One region of the Chryseobacterium sp. IHB B 17019 genome, then DNA from elsewhere that is predicted to be linked to it. Evidence: riboswitches for the same ligand, from Rfam matches in the RefSeq annotation. Region 1 holds a riboswitch; the other holds the start of a gene.
The links. A riboswitch is a leader RNA that binds a small molecule or an ion and turns the genes downstream of it on or off. The one in region 1 is predicted to bind S-adenosylmethionine.

Region 1 (3,426 bases):
TTCCACTCTGTATTTCTTACATAATTATTAAAATCTCTCGGAGCTTCATAATTCGGGTCTCCTTTCAGCCATTTTCCGACATTGTAATGATAGAATTGCTTATTCCAAAGAAGTCCAGCAAAAGCTTGTCTCTGAACGTTTTTTTCGTCATCATCATTGATATCCTGTTGAATTTCATTATAAAATTCATTGGCTTCGTCAATTCTAACTTCGAAAATCTCATCAAATTGATAAAAAGGCTCATCAAGATCGTTAGGTGATAGTCTGAAATCAAACGTTTTAGATTGTCTTGCCTCAATTATTTCATCAATTAAAAATGCAGCCTTCGTTCCTCTTTTTTCAGGATTTATGGTGTTGCTTCCGTAAATTATATAATCATTAATTCCATCTTTAAAATAAGTATTTCCCGGATATGGAGCGCCGTGCAACTTTGGATTGTTGGTTTCATTATCGCAGAAAACACTTTCCACATTGATGTTCTTCGAATAAAACTTTTTAATGGAAATACTGTCGTGTATAATATCAATACAGCCTTCCTGTGAAGCATTTGTCCCACCTTTGTAAGTGTTGTAGCCCCATTTCCAGTTATTCCTGAACCAAACGGTGGGTGCTACCACAATAGGAGCGTCATTCTGGCTTCTGTTACAAACCGTGACTCTCACTAAGATATCATCTTGGTTGGCCTTTGCATATTCAATAAAAATATCAAAATATTCATCATTATCAAAAATTCCGGTATCGAAAATTTCGTATTCCGGTTCTTTTTTGCTGCGTCTGGCATTTTCGGCACGGATATCTTCATATGGAAAGGCATTGATAGGATATTTGTACACCATTTTCATATAGCTGTGAGTAGGTGTATTATCCAGGTAATAAAAGATTTCTTTGATGTCTTCCCCGTGATTTCCCTGAGGATTGCTCAGCCCGAAAAAGCGCTCTTTTATCATCTTATCTTTCTTATTCCAGAACGAAAGTGCAAAACAGAAGAGCTGCTTTGCATCGGAGATTCCCGCAATTCCTTCTTCGCCCCAGCGGTAGGCGTAGCTTTCTGCAGTACTATGATTAGCGAAATTCCAGGCATCACCGTTTGAGCTGTAATCTTCACGTACATTTCCCCATTGGCGGTTACTTACGTAAGGCCCCCAGTTTTTCCAGTCAGTATCTTGTAATCTTTGTTTTTCAGCAATCATATCTCAGCATTTTCAATTACGAAGTTAGTTTTTTTGAAAAATAATTCCAACTTTCTAATTCTGAATAATTTTTAATATTTTATCCAAAATGTCCTATCCATCAATGCTTCCATATTAAAATTAAATTTTTTTTAAATATTTAAAATTAAATTTTTATCTTTGCACCATTCGATCATTCACATATTGAAAATGTTATCAAGAAAGGTTGAGGGATTAGACCCTGTGAAACCTTAGCAACCCTTTGCGGAAGTAAAGAAGGTGCTACGTTCTACCAATTTATTTTGGACAGATAACTTACTGAAGTTCTTTCAGCCATTTCTCGTGGCATTTTCAAATTGTATTATCAAAAAGTATAATAGAATTGAAAACAGAACTTAAACATATTAATATTTCGTATCAAACCAATTCCCAAAAGGAATACCATATCCCGTTGAGCTATCAGCTTTTCGGGAAAGAGCTGTTTTCTTCACCGATAGTTTTAGTTAATCATGCTTTAACCGGAAACTCCAATGTTTCAGGGGAAAAAGGGTGGTGGAAACAACTGATTGGAGAAAACCAGGTGATCGATACGAACAAATATACTGTTCTGTGTTTCAATATTCCCGGAAACGGTTACGATGATTTTTTAATTGATGACTATGAAGATTTCACTCCTTCGGATATTGCTAATATCTTTTTAAAAGGACTTGAAATTTTAAAAATTAAAAGTTTACATGTCATTATCGGAGGCTCTCTTGGAGGCGGAATCGGCTGGGAAATGCTGGCAAAAAATCCAAATCTTGCCGAAATCTTTATTCCCATTGCCTGCGATTTTAAAACCCATGACTGGCTTCATGCGCAATGCCTGGTTCAGAAATTTTTGTTAAATCAAAGTGGCGAACCATTACAAAAAGCCAGAATTCATGCGATGTTGTGCTACAGAACACCTCAATCTTTAAACGATAGATTTCAAAACAAATACAATCAGGAAAAACAGAACCTGGAATCGGAAGACTGGCTTATTTATCACGGAAATGCTTTAAACGAAAGGTTTAGTTTAAAATCTTATAAGCTGATGAATCATTTATTAATGAATATTAATGCAGAAGAGAATCAACTGGTAAAGATACAGGCACGAATGCACATGATCTCCGTTGATACAGACTTATTCTTTCCCGCTTCCGAAATCCGAATGTGTTTTGAAAAGCTTAAAGAAAAAAAGGAAAATCTTTTCTATCACGAGATCAAATCAATTCATGGGCACGATGCCTTCTTAATGGAATACGAACAATTAAATAACATCATTAAAAATATTTTGTAGAATGGAAAATGCTAACGAAATAAAATTTTTAAAAAACAGATCAATCATCAAATTTGAAGGAGAAGATTTCTTGGGTGAAATCGGGATTGACGGACGAATTTTTAAAGCGCTTACACTGGCGCGAATCAGTGTTGGGGTAATTTCTCAACAGGCCATCGAAAACGGATTATCAATTTTGGTTCAGGAAGCTGATTCCGAAAAAGCAGTTAATTGTCTGATTGACGAATTTGAAGCAGAAAGAAAATCAGGGAAAGTTTCCCAGATTTACAGTATAAATAATGTCTCTGTCATTGGTTTTGTAGCAGAAGATTTCAATAAAGTATTGGCAGAACTGGCCCGAAACAATGTTTTCCCATTGCTTTTAAACCAAATTGCAAGCGAAAAACGGGTAAATATTGTCGTAACTTCTTCACAAGACGAAAAAGCAAAAAATATCATCGAATCCGAGATTTCTAAAAAACCAAAAACGGTTCATCTAGCAATTATCGGACACGGAAATGTTGGTAAAACTTTGATCAATCAGGTTTTACAGTCATCGGAAGAAATCAGAAGACGTAAAAAAATTGATTTGAAAGTTGTGGCCGTTGCGAATTCAAGAAAAATAGCTTTTAATAAAAAAGGTTTTGATAACAATTGGAATGATGAGGTTTTGACAGCGGAAAGTCCATCAGATGTTCAGGAATTAATCAATTTTTCAAAAGAAAACCAACTGGAAAACCTGATTGTTGTTGATAATACGGCAAGCAAGGATTTTGTTCATAATTATCATACGTTGGCAGAAAATGGTTTCGATCTGGTGTCTTCCAACAAGATTTTCAATACGCTTCCAATCGAAGAATACCGTAAACTAAGATATACGTTGAACAAAAATAACAGACGTTATCTGTACGAAACGAATGTTGGTGCAGGCTTACCATTAATTGACACGATAAAATT
Region 2 (3,426 bases), 140 kb from region 1:
ACAGGGAAAACAACTTTGTCAGCAGACCCAAAAAGATACCTGATCGGTGATGATGAGCATGGTTGGGATAACAACGGTGTATTCAACTACGAGGGTGGTTGCTACGCAAAAGTAATTGACCTTTCTGCTGAAAAAGAGCCGGATATTTTCAGAGCAATTAAAAGAGATGCTCTTCTTGAAAACGTAGTGGTAAATAACGGAATTTCTGATTATACAGACGGATCTATCACTGAGAACACAAGGGTTTCTTATCCAATTTATCATATCAATAAAATCGTTCTGCCTTCTAAAGCAGGTCACGCAAAGAAAATAGTGTACCTTTCTGCAGATGCTTTCGGGGTATTGCCTCCGGTTTCTGTTTTGGATGAAGATCAGGCACAATACCACTTTCTTTGCGGATATACTTCAAAGTTAGCGGGAACTGAAAGAGGAATTACAGAGCCTCAACCATCTTTTTCACCTGCATTCGGAGAAGCATTCCTGACATTGCACCCGACAATGTATTCAAAAACTTTGATCAGCAAGATGAAAGAACACGGTGCAAAAGCTTATTTAGTTAACACAGGCTGGAACGGTACAGGAAAGAGAATTTCTTTGAAAGATACAAGAGCAATTATTGACGCAATCATTGACGGATCTATTGAAAACGCTCCGAAAACCAGAATTCCAATTATGAATTTGGAAATTCCTACATCTTTACCGAACGTTTCTGAAGGCATTTTAGATCCTAGAAATACATATAGTGATGTTTCTGAATGGGAAGAAAAAGCGAAGGATTTAGCATCAAGGTATATTAAAAACTTCGATCAGTACTGCAATACTGAAGAAGGGGAAAAATTGGTAGCTTCCGGACCTCAATTACAACAGCAGACAACAAACTAAAATAGAAATCCTCATCATAGCGATGAGGATTTTATTTTTAATTAAACACGGATTTTCACCAAGCTACACAGATTATATATAACGTAAACATCTGTGGTGATCTGAGAAATCTGTGGTTAATAAAATTAATTATTTAAAATTTCAAGCTCAAAATCGCCAATCTATATCCCCCCATTCCAAAACCGGATAAAACCGCATCAGTATTTGCGGCCGTCACAGACTTCTGGCGAAATTCTTCCCTCTTGTAAATATTGCTGATATGAACCTCAACTTTAGGCTTCTGAATGTTCTTTAAACAGTCGGCAATCGCATAAGAATAATGGGTAAACGCTCCCGGATTAATTACCAATGCATCAAAATCATTTTCCTGAAGCCTGTTAATAATTTCTCCTTCAATATTGGATTGATAATATTTAATTTCATAAGAAGAAAATTCAGACTTTATATTTTCCAGATATTCTTCCATAGAGATTGTCCCATAAATTTCAGGTTCTCTTGAGCCTAAAAGATTCAGGTTCGGGCCGTTTACAATTAAAACTTTCATAGTATAAAATTAAAAAGTTTTTTCAATTAAGGCTGAAAAATTTTAGCTTAAGTTATTTTGATCCCTTGCATTATTTTTAATGATATTTCTCATATTTAAAAATTTAACAAATTTTATAACTGCTTATTTCTTTGGCTTTTAAAATAAAATTAAGTTAATTTTTATAAAATTTATAGTTGAATTTTTAAAGTCTACTTGTTTTATAGACTATTTGTTTTTAGATTTGCAAATATATTTCGATCGGCTTATAAAGAAAGATGGAGGGAACTGACCCTGTGAAATCTTAACAACCTGCCCAGAGCAAGGTGTTACATTCAGCCTTTAAAAAGGAAAGATAAGCAATAAGGTTAATCATAGTATTGATGCTTTTTGCTGTCTTTTTTATAAAGTATTAAAATTCAGTTATTGCTAAATAAAATTGATTATGATTAACAAAAATTTAATTAGCTCCAAGCTATGGATTCCGCCAATTGCTGTTTTCTTCTTAGGAATAATCAGTGTAGAAGGGCAGGAAGCTAAAAAAGATACGCTTCGTGAAAAAGATATTGATGAAGTAGTCATTGTAGCTTACGGAAAAGCTAAAAAAACGAGCTATACAGGATCTGTCGCTACCATTTCCAGCGAAAAAATCAACAACAGGCCTGTTACCAGCATTACAAAAGCATTAGAAGGTCAGGTTCCGGGACTTCAGGCGGTAAGCTCTTCGGGGCAGCCGGGTTCTACGGCCTCCATCAGAATTCGGGGAATTGGTTCTATTAGTGCTTCAAGCAACCCGTTATTTGTAGTAGACGGAATTCCTTTCGACGGAAATATCAACTCTATCAGTCCCAACGATATTGAATCAATAAGTGTTTTAAAAGATGCTACGGCAAGCTCACTGTATGGTTCCAGAGGGGCAAATGGAGTAATTATCATCACCACAAAATCCGGTAAAAAAGGAGAGTCGAGTATAAACTTTAATATCAGCCAGGGTTTTTCCGGAAGAGCTGTGAAAGATTATGAACAGGTATCAACAGACCAGTATTTCGAATTGTATTGGGAAGCGCTGCGAAACGGGTACAAATCCAGTCAGGTCTCTTCACAACAGGCTGCGCAGATGGCGACTGATAATCTGGTGAATGCTTTAGGAATCAATCCTTATGGCGTAAATTATGCCAAACCTGTAGGACCAGACGGGAAGCTATTATCCGGTGCAACACCTTTGTGGAACGACAATTGGAAAGATATTCTGCAAAGAGTTGCTTCAAGAAATCAGGTGGATCTGGATTTCAGTGGTGGAAATGAAAAAAGCAATTATTATTTTTCACTGGGTTATCTGGATGACAAAGGAATTGCGATTGGGTCCGGATTCAGGAAGTACAGCACAAGACTGAAAATCAATTCTGAGGTAAAGAAATGGCTGAATGTCGGGGCAAATTTAAGTTATACAAACAGCCTTCAGGAAGCACCGCCTTCATCAGATTCCAGAACCGATAACATTATTAATGCAGCAAGGGTAATTCCTTCATTTTATCCTTATTATGAAAGAAATGCGGATGGTAGCTATAAATTGGATGCCAACGGAAATTACATCTACGATTTCGGGAAATATAGGCCGACAAGTGCTTTACAGAATGAAAACGCTGCAGCAACTTTACCTTTAAATAAAAACGACAACAGAGAAGATAACTTTTCAGGAAAAGGATTTTTAGATTTTACCTTCTTGCCGGAATTAAAGTTTAAAACAAGTTTTTCTATTGATTTAGTGAATTATAACGGTCATTATTATACCAATCCGTTGTTGGGAGAAGGCGTTGAAATCGGAGGTTCCGTGACAAAAACCAATTCAAGAACTTTGTCTTACACCACAAGTAATATTCTGACTTATGATAAAAAATTCGGGCAGCATCATATTAACATTTTAGGTGGTCAGGAGTTTTATCATTATGAATATCAGACGATTTCAGGAAGCAGAAGTCAGTTTTCCTTACCATATTATTACGAACCTGATGCAGCAGCTT

Region 2: it holds a riboswitch for S-adenosylmethionine, as region 1 does, so the genes downstream of both, ATE47_RS15400 (SusC/RagA family TonB-linked outer membrane protein) here and ATE47_RS14695 (alpha/beta fold hydrolase) in region 1, are expected to answer to the same signal.

What each region holds. Positions count from the first base shown of each region.
Region 1 is NZ_CP013293.1:3,188,277-3,191,702, reverse strand. Features, by position in the region: gene ATE47_RS14700 (MGH1-like glycoside hydrolase domain-containing protein) at 1-1,190, opposite strand, end outside; SAM riboswitch class I at 1,380-1,486, shown strand; gene ATE47_RS14695 (alpha/beta fold hydrolase) at 1,552-2,490, shown strand; gene ATE47_RS14690 (ACT domain-containing protein) at 2,492-3,426, shown strand, end outside.
Region 2 is NZ_CP013293.1:3,324,938-3,328,363, reverse strand. Features, by position in the region: gene pckA (phosphoenolpyruvate carboxykinase (ATP)) at 1-882, shown strand, start outside; gene ATE47_RS15405 (type II 3-dehydroquinate dehydratase) at 1,016-1,426, opposite strand; SAM riboswitch class I at 1,669-1,767, shown strand; gene ATE47_RS15400 (SusC/RagA family TonB-linked outer membrane protein) at 1,851-3,426, shown strand, end outside.